One region of the Janthinobacterium sp. 13 genome, then DNA from elsewhere that is predicted to be linked to it. Evidence: riboswitches for the same ligand, from Rfam matches in the RefSeq annotation. Region 1 holds a riboswitch; the other holds the start of a gene.

Region 1 (4,813 bases):
AATTGCAAGTGCGCAACCGCGAAGGCGGCGGCCTCGCGTTTCAGATCAGCTTGCCAGCGGCATAAACGGACGGGAACGGTACAGTTGTGCCGTTCCCTGCCGCTCAGGCGGACGCCTGTTCCTGCGCCAGCAGTTTATTCATCAACAATTCCGTCGCCCCATAGCCGTACAGGGAATCGCTTTCCATGCCCGGCGTATCGAAGGGAATCGATTCCTCGCGGTTCAGCTTGGCAGGGTCGGCATCCGCATAGCTGGCGCGCCAGGCGCGCTGCAAGGATTCATTGCGGCGGATAAAGGCCGGCATGGGCCAGGCGTCGCGCTCCCAGTGGCGGCTGTCGCCCAGCAGGGGCCAGCGCTCGTTGAGCAGGGCCATGTCGCCCGTGCGCAGGCGGCGCACGGCCTGTTCCGGGCGCAAGCCTTCCAGTTCTTCCAGCGTGGGCAAGCTGTCGCGCTTCGGCCCGAACATATACGCCAGCATGATGCGCCCGGCAGGCGCCCTGCGCGCCACCACGCCGACGGCATAGCCGCCGCCCGGCAAGGGCACGGCAAACCAGCTGCCTTCTCGGTATGGTAATGATCTCATTTCTTGAAGCCCCCTGAAATACACCGGACAGCCGCTGCTATCCGATGTTAAATTTAATTAGGGGCACAGTCTACGCGAAGCGATGCGAAAGTGGCGCATGGTACGCCACAGCAACAAACCAATAGTTACAATATTTTCTCGTCATAGTGATACTGGGCAACAATCGGCCCCGCCTTGAACAGCGCTTCCTTCATGGCCGTGTCCAGGCGCGCGTCGCGGCGGCGCATCCATTCGAGCAGCATGGCCGCTTCCTTGCGGCTGGTGTCGCCCGCATGCGCGAGCACGCGGCGCAGTTCCGGGTCCGTGCACGCCTCGAAACGCTGGCTGTTCAAGTCCAGCGCCTGCAGCGCGGCGATGGTGGCGCCGATGGCGCGGTGCATGTCGAGCGCGGTGGCCGGCAAGCCGGATTCTTCCAGTGGGACGGTGGTCATGCGCATTCCTTTTCGCGTGGTGGTGACATCGGCTGCATTCTCCACCGCGCGGACGAAAAGCTCAAGCGTCCACGGCACGTTTCCACCCATTCGGCCATAATCATGGCTCAGCAACAGCCTAAACCTCAGCGGCAGGAGCCCCATGTTCAATTTCGACTTTTACAATCCGACGCAAATCCTTTTCGGCCAGGGCCAGATCGCCGCCATCACGGCGCTGATCCCGCCCCAGGCCAGAGTGCTCATGACGTATGGCGGCGGCAGCATCAAGCAGAACGGCGTCTACGATGAAGTCAAGGCGGCGCTGGCCGGCCATACGGTGCTGGAATTTGCCGGCATCGAACCCAATCCCAGCTATGAAACCCTGATGCAGGCCGTGGCCATGGTGAAAAGCGAGCGCATCGATTTCCTGCTGGCCGTCGGCGGCGGTTCCGTGGTCGATGGCACCAAGTTCATCGCCGCGGCCGCCCTGCACGAAGGCGTGGCGTGGGACATCCTGGCCAAAGGCGGCAAGATCGTCGAAGCCGCCCTGCCCTTCGGCACCGTGTTGACCTTGCCGGCCACGGGTTCCGAAATGAATGGCTCGGCCGTGATCACGCGCAAGGCCACGCAGGAAAAGCGCTCGTTCATGAGCCGCAAGGTCTATCCTAAATTCTCCGTGCTGGACCCGTCGAAGACATTCACCTTGCCGCTGCGCCAGGTGGGCAATGGCGTCGTCGATGCGTTTGCGCATGTGATGGAACAGTATTTGACCTACCCTGTGAACGCGTCCGTGCAAGACCGCTTCGCCGAAGGCATTTTATTGACGCTGATCGAAGAAGGCCCGAAAGCCCTGTCGCACCCGGACGACTACGACGTGCGTGCCAACGTGATGTGGAGCGCCACCCTGGCCTTGAACGGCCTGATCGGCGTGGGCGTGCCGCAGGACTGGTCCACGCACGCCATCGGCCACGAATTGACGGCCTTGTACGAGCTCGACCATGCGCAAACCCTGGCCATCATCCTGCCCAGCATGTTGCGCGTGCGCAAACAAGCCAAGCGCGCCAAGCTGCTGCAATACGCGGCCCGCGTGTGGGGCCTGGACGGCGGCGACGAGGATGGCCGCATCGAAGCCGCCATCGCGCGCACGGAATTCTTCTTCCGCCACATGGGCGTCAAGACGCGCCTGGCCGACTACGGCCTCAACCACGCCAGCGTGGACGCCGTCGTGTCCGCCCTGGAAGCGCACGGCATGACGGCCCTGGGCGAACAGCGCGAAGTGACGCCCGCCGTCAGCCGCAAGGTGCTGGAACTCAGTTTGTAGATTCGCACCACACTGTTGTAAAACGGTCAGCCGGGTGGGACAGCTGGCCGTGGTTCATGCTAAGCTGTCATTTCGCTAGGGGTCCTGGAGCAGTCATCCGGGTGAGAGATACCCTTCGTACCTGATCTGGATAATGCCAGCGAAGGAAAGCGCAAAGTACCTCCCTCCTTTGATAGCTCCTGCGTTGGCGCCAGCCGAACAAGCAGCCTGCCGTGCTCTTTCCCAGAGACGGCTTGAACCACGAGCAATCTATGTCCACACCGAATTTATCCGTTTCTGTTTTGACCCTGGCCATCCTGCACGCGTTTGCCGCGCCCGCCCTGGCTTCCGACGCAGCCGACCCGCAGGCGCAAAGCATGGCCGAAGTCGTCGTCACGGCCAGCAAGGCGCCGGCCGCCAAGCGCGCCTCCGTGGGCGGCTTTTCCGACGCGCCGCTGCTGCAGACGCCGGCATCCGTCACCGTCATTTCGCAAAAAGACATGCAGGACTTGCAGATCCGCAATCTCAGCGATGCAGTCAAGCTCGACACCAGCATCAACGACGCCTACAACGCCGTCGGCTATGCGGAACAGTTTTCCATCCGCGGCTTCAAGCTCGATAACAATTCCAGCTACCGCAAGGATGGCGTGGCCATTCCTGGCGACACGCAAATCCCGCTGGAAAACAAGGAACGCATCGAAGTGCTGAAGGGCCTGGCCGGCTTGCAGGCAGGCGTGGCCGCGCCGGGCGGCGTGATCGACTTCATCGTCAAGCGCCCCACCGCCGCCCCGCTGCGCACGGTCACCGTGGAAACGCGCGAGCGCGGCACCGTGTACGGCGCCATCGACCTGGGCGGCCGCCTGGAAGACACGCGCTTCGGTTACCGCGTCAACGTGGCCGCCGAGCGCCTGCGCTCCTACATCAAGGGCGCGGACGGCAACCGCAAGTTCATTTCCGGCGCCTTCGACTGGCAGATTTCGCCGCAAGCCCTGCTGCAAATCGATGCCGACTACCAGGACAAGGCGCAGGCGACGGCGCCCGGCTTCCAGCTGCTGAACAATAAAACCTTGCCGACCGGCATCAGCGCCGACGCCATGCTCAACCTGCAGCCGTGGACGCGTCCCGTGGAAACCGTCACCAGCAATCTCGGCCTGCGCTTCCAGTACGCGTTCAATGACGACTGGCATGCCACCCTGTCGGCCAACCAGCACTCGTTCAAGCGCGACGACTACACGGCCTTCCCGTATGGCTGCAGCGCGCAAGACCTGTACCCCGGCTTCTGCGGCAATGGCGACTTCGACGTGTATGACTACCGCAGCCTGGGCGAGACGAAAAAACCGCTGAGCGCGCAAGCCATGATCCAGGGCAAGTTCGCCACCGGTTCCCTGCGCCATGAATTCACGGCCGGCGTCTCGACCTTCCGCCGCAAGGACCGCGCCGGCCTGTACGTGTACGACTGGGCCGGCGTGAGCAACATCTACCGCCCGCAGATCGTCGACATGTCGACGGGCGTGCAAGGCCCCGTGCGCCTGGTGCGCAAGGACACGGAAAACTCCGTCTTCGTGCAGGACATCGTCAGCCTGGCGCCGGACTGGAAGCTGCATGGCGGCTTGCGCCATATCAATGTCGACGGCTACCAGTATGTACTCAAGGCCGATACGGAAATCCGCGCCAAGCACGATTTCCTGCTGCCCAACGTCTCGCTCGTCTACACCCCGCTCGACAATCTGTCCGTGTACGCGGCCTATTCGCAAGGCATGGAACATGGCGGCACGGCCGACCGCAAGGCGCTCAATGCCAACGTGGAATTGTCGCCCAGCCGCTCGAAGCAGGTCGAACTGGGTGTGAAGATGGAGGTGACGCCGGACTTCATGCTGGCGGCCAGCCTGTTCCAGATCCGCAAGGGCCTGGAATTCAACCAGTACGTCGACAGCACCGCCTATAACTTCGTGCGCGAGGGCCAGGCCCAGCACCGGGGGCTGGAATTGTCGGCCCAGGGAAAGGCATCGTCCAGCCTGAGCCTGGGCGCATCCGTGACGGCCCTGAACAGCCAGCAGTCAGGCACGGGCAATGCCGACCTCGACGGCAAGCGCGTGCCCAACGTGCCGGCCTTCAAGGCGGCCGTGCATGCGGATTACGCCGTGCAACAGGTGGCGGGCTTGAGCGTGAATGGCAGCTGGGAATATGCGGGCAAGAAAGCGTTTGAGTACAGCAACACGACCTTCGTGCCGTCGTACAACGTGTTCAACCTGGGCGCCGCGTACGCCACGCGCATCGCCGGCACGCGCGCCGTGCTGCGCGCCGCCGTCAACAACGTAGCTGACAAGTTCTACTGGCGCGACGTGACGCCGGAGTCGGATGGCTATCTGTATCCGGGCGCCAGCCGCACCTTCAAGGTCTCGGCGCAGTTTGACTTTTAATTGAGGGAAATGGCAGGCGCCGCAGCGAGCGCCTGCTGCAGCAAAGGCGCCGCCTGTTCCAGGCGCGCCTCCAGGCTGTCGCGCAGCACGTGGTAGACGA
Region 2 (4,813 bases), 2.8 Mb from region 1:
CAGGACCCGGTCGTGCCACGCCTTGCGCGGCACGACGCTGCGGTTGACGGCCAGCGCCAGCGCCTGGTTTTCCAGCGACAACGCGGCGATCAATTGGTCCAGGGTTTGCCCCGGCGGCACCTGGTGCGGCGCGCCGTTGAGCGTGATGTCGATCAATGCAGTCATCACGCCCTCCTTCAGACCTTGCGGTACAGCTCGGCGCCGTTCTTGATGAATTCGATGGCTTTCACCTCCATCCCCTGCTGCAGCGCCTTGTCTTCCGCGATGCCCATGCCGGCCGCGTATTCGCGCACTTCCTGCGTGATCTTCATCGAGCAGAAATGCGGGCCGCACATGGAGCAGAAATGCGCCACCTTGGCCGAATCCTTGGGCAAGGTTTCATCGTGGAATTCGCGCGCCTTGTCCGGGTCCAGGCCGATGTTGAACTGGTCGTCCCAGCGGAATTCGAAACGGGCTTTCGACAGCGCGTTGTCGCGGATTTGCGCGCCCGGATGGCCTTTCGCCAGGTCGGCCGCGTGCGCGGCGATCTTGTACGTGATGATGCCGTCCTTGACGTCCGCCTTGTTCGGCAAGCCCAGGTGTTCCTTCGGCGTCACGTAACACAGCATGGCCGTGCCATACCAGCCGATCATGGCCGCGCCGATGCCCGAGGTGATGTGGTCGTAGCCGGGCGCGATATCCGTCGTCAGCGGCCCCAAGGTGTAGAACGGCGCCTCGCCGCACTGTTCCAGCTGCAAGTCCATGTTTTCCTTGATCAATTGCATGGGCACGTGGCCCGGACCTTCGATCATCACTTGCACGTCGTGCTTCCAGGCAACTTGCGTCAGCTCGCCCAGGGTTTTCAGTTCGCCCAGCTGCGCTTCGTCGTTGGCGTCGTAGATGGAGCCGGGGCGCAAGCCGTCACCCAGCGAGAACGACACGTCATACGCCTTCATGATTTCGCAAATTTCTTCGAAATGCGTGTAGAGGAACGATTCCTGGTGGTGCGCCAGACACCATTTCGCCATGATGGAGCCGCCGCGCGAAACGATGCCCGTCAGGCGCTTGGCTGTCATCGGCACATAGCGCAGCAGCACGCCCGCGTGGATGGTGAAATAATCGACGCCCTGCTCGGCCTGCTCGATCAGGGTGTCGCGGAAGATTTCCCACGTCAGATCTTCCGCCTTGCCATTGACCTTTTCCAGCGCCTGGTAGATGGGCACGGTGCCGATGGGCACGGGGCTGTTGCGCACGATCCATTCGCGCGTCTCGTGGATGTGCTTGCCGGTCGACAAGTCCATCACGTTATCGCCGCCCCAGCGGATGGCCCAGGTCATCTTTTCCACTTCCTCGCCGATGGAAGAGGTTACGGCGGAATTGCCGATATTCGCATTGATTTTCACCAGGAAATTGCGGCCGATAATCATCGGCTCCACTTCCGGGTGATTGATATTGGCGGGGATGATGGCGCGGCCGCGGGCGATTTCCTCGCGCACGAATTCCGGCGTGATTTCGACCGGGATGCTGGCGCCGAAGGACTGGCCCGGATGCTGGCGGCCCATCAGGTCGGCCAGGCGCTCGCCCATGGGGCCGGAAGCCTTGAGCTCGCGCAAATACTCCTGGCGGCGCATGTTTTCGCGGATGGCGACGAATTCCATTTCCGGCGTGATGATGCCTTGGCGCGCGTAATGCATCTGCGTCACGTTCTTGCCGGCGATGGCGCGGCGCGGCTTGCGGTGCAAATTGAAACGCAGCTCGGCCAGCTTCGGGTCCGCCAGGCGGGCGATGCCGTAGTCGGAAGTGGGACCGGGCAATTCTTCCGTGTCGGCACGCTCCATGATCCATGGCAGGCGCGGCGTATCGAGGCCGGAGCGGATGTCGATGTTCACGTCCGGGTCCGTGTACGGGCCGGATGTGTCGTAGACGTAGATCGGCGGATTCTTTTCGCCGCCGAACGACGCTTCCGTGTCGGACTGGCTGATCTCGCGCATGGGCACGCGGATGTCGGGACGGCTGCCTTGCACGTAAATCTTGCGCGAATTGGGCAGCGGCGCGATGGCGGCTTCGTCGACCGTGGCGGTGGCGGAGAGGAATTTCGGGTTGGCGTTCATTTTGGCTCCTTGGCTAGACTATTTTTAAGCCTGGAGCCAGCTAAGGAGGTTCGGAATTGCGCACGCGGAAAAGCGGGGTGCAGTCATCCTAAAGCTTCCCTTCGCTGGCATTATCCAGATCAGGTTCGGAGGGTATTTCTCACCCGCGCTTGCACCGTGTTTCCACAGCGAAAGGCAGGACCCCTAGCGTTTGCCGCCTTGCGGCAGCGAGCCAATTATACGCGGTTCGCGCCGCGTGGCCAGATGATTTCTTGCAGGTGTCGTCTTTGCGCATCTGCTGCATTGCAACAGACGGCAGCGCGCTTATTTCTTCTTGCCCCAGCGCCAGCTGGTCGGTTCGCCCTTCAGCTGGCAGATGAAAATGAGCACGGCAACGATGGCCACTTCATAGACGATGTAGCCGACCAGCATGGTTTGCGGGGGGAACAGGAAGGCGCCGCAGGCGAACAGCGCCAGCGCGACCAGGAACACCAGCCAGCCCTGCCAGGTGATGGGCAAGCCCCAGCCCCAGCCATAGGTCTTGGCGGGGAACCAGTAGGAGGGAGATTTGTCGGTCATGATTTTTCCTGGTCTGTATCGATGGCGCCCAGTATAAATCAGGCACTGCGATGGCGCTCCGTGACATCGAGGCCGATGCCGCGGTAGCCGATGAAGCGGCTGCCCGTGTCGAACATCGGTTCGCCGCTCACCTGCAGGTATTGCGTGCTGCCGTCGAGGTTGGCGCGGCTGTAGATAAAGTCGAGAAACGGTTCCCTTGCGGCAATCTTGGCGTCGAGCAAGGCGCGTTCGGCCGCGTTCCAGCGCTGCGGCTCTTCCTCGCTGCCGATACCCAGCATTTCAGCCACGGGGCCGGAAAAGCGCGTCAAGTTGCCCTGCGCATCCTGCTCCCAGTACCAGTCGGACGACAGTTCCGTGAAGCGCTGGAAGCGCGCTTCGCTTTCGCGCAACTCCGCCGTGCGCACTTCCACCATCTGTTCCAGCGACTTGTTGTATTCGGCCAGCTTCTGGTACAGCAATCGCACTTCCAGCATGTTGTGGATGCGCGTCTTGACTTCCACCAGGTCGAAGGGCTTGCTGACGAAATCCTTGGCGCCCGCCTGCAGCGCGCGCAGCTTGTGGCCCGGCTGGGCCGTGATCACCAGCACGGGCAGATAGCTGCCCGCCTCGAGGTCGCGCAAGCCTTCCATGACTTCAAAACCATCCATTTCCGGCATCTGCAAGTCGAGCAGGATCAGGTCGTAGCGGTGCTGCTGGTGCAGCGCGCGCACGGCTTGCGGGTCCATGGTGGAGGTGATGCGCGTATAGCCGGCATTGCGCAGCACCTGTTCCAGCAGCATGACGTTGGCCTCCTGGTCATCGACGATGAGGATGCTGGCGTTCAGGATCTCGGTGGCTTGAAGCATGGCGGTATTCCTAAAAATAGATGCTGAATTAGCGTACTGCATGAGTGTCGTCGGCCAGGCCGTGCGCGGCCGCATGGTGCAGGGCCACGTCGAGCGCATCCATGAATTCGACGACCTTGATCGGCTTGGTCAGGTAGCGGAAGAAGCCCGCTTCCAGGCCCTTTTCGATGTCGCGCGGCACGGCGTTGGCCGACAGGGCCATCACGGGAATATGTTTCGTGAGCGGATCGTCGTGCAGGATATGCAGGGCGCCATAGCCGCTGATGCCGGGCAGGTTGATATCCATCAAGATCACGTCCGGCTGATACGTGCGCGCCAGGTCGATGCCCAGGTGCGCATCGATGGCCGTGAGCAGCTTCAAGTCGCTGCGGCGGGCGATCAATTGCTCCACCAGCGCCAGGTTGGCGGGATTGTCTTCCACGTACAGCAAGGTGCGCTGGCTTTCCTGCGCCTCCTGCGCCTGCGGCAGCGCGTCGCCGTCGCCCAGCATCAGTGCCGGCGCGCTGCTGGCGGCCAGCTCGAACCAGAAGGTGGTGCCCACGCCGACCGTGCTGTCGACGCCGATGGTGCCGCCCATCAATTCAATCAGCTGCTTGGTGACGACGAGGCCGATGCCCGTGCCCTCTTCCGTGCTGTTTTCCTGTCCCAGGCGGTTGAAAGGCTGGAACAACTGCGCCACCTGCCCCGCATCGAGGCCGGCGCCGCTGTCGCGCACGCTGACGCGCACCTTGGCGCCGCGCTGGCTGCAGTCGACGGTGACGGAACCGCCGCCCTGGTTGTATTTGATGGCGTTCGACAACAGGTTGATCATCACCTGTTTTACGCGCGTGCGGTCCGCATGCACGAAGTAGGCTTCGCCGCAGCGGGGGAAATGCAGGCTGATGCCTCGTTTTTCCGCCTGCGGCGCGATCATCGCCTGGCAATCCTGCAGCACGTCGAGCAGGGACATCGCTTCCTGCGACAACGTCACCTTGCCCGATTCGATCATGGCCAGGTCGAGGATTTCATTGATCAAGCGCAAGAGATACCAGCCGCCCTTGAGGATCTGTTCGATCGAGCGCTGCTGCGGCACGGTGGGCGGCGGCACGTCGGACGCCATCAGCTGCGCAAAGCCCAGCACGGCATTCAGCGGCGTGCGCAATTCGTGGCTCATGCTCGACAGGAATTCGGACTTGGCGCGGTTGGCCTTTTCCGCCACCAGGCGCGCCTTCTTCAGTTCGGCATTGTTGGTCTCGACGAGCGAGCGCGTGTACGCCTGCTGTTCGCGCAGGCGCTGGTCCAGCAGCGCCTGTTCCGCCTCGACCTGCTTGCGTGCCGTAT

What was found. Region 1 has a riboswitch for thiamine pyrophosphate ahead of CLU94_RS22130 (TonB-dependent siderophore receptor). Riboswitches for the same ligand answer to the same signal wherever they lie in the genome.
Region 2: it holds a riboswitch for thiamine pyrophosphate, as region 1 does, so the genes downstream of both, thiC (phosphomethylpyrimidine synthase ThiC) here and CLU94_RS22130 (TonB-dependent siderophore receptor) in region 1, are expected to answer to the same signal.

The regions. Positions count from the first base shown of each region.
Region 1 is NZ_PEEQ01000001.1:5,024,909-5,029,721, reverse strand. It holds gene CLU94_RS22150 (sensor histidine kinase) at 1-65, shown strand, start outside; gene CLU94_RS22145 (Imm26 family immunity protein) at 104-583, opposite strand; gene CLU94_RS22140 (ferritin family protein) at 709-1,014, opposite strand; gene CLU94_RS22135 (iron-containing alcohol dehydrogenase) at 1,157-2,314, shown strand; TPP riboswitch at 2,382-2,479, shown strand; gene CLU94_RS22130 (TonB-dependent siderophore receptor) at 2,566-4,713, shown strand; gene CLU94_RS22125 (AAA family ATPase) at 4,710-4,813, opposite strand, start outside.
Region 2 is NZ_PEEQ01000001.1:2,237,745-2,242,557, forward strand. It holds gene thiS (sulfur carrier protein ThiS) at 1-156, opposite strand, end outside; gene thiC (phosphomethylpyrimidine synthase ThiC) at 177-2,090, opposite strand; TPP riboswitch at 2,170-2,285, opposite strand; gene CLU94_RS09815 (hypothetical protein) at 2,394-2,648, opposite strand; gene CLU94_RS09820 (response regulator) at 2,687-3,493, opposite strand; gene CLU94_RS09825 (hybrid sensor histidine kinase/response regulator) at 3,522-4,813, opposite strand, start outside.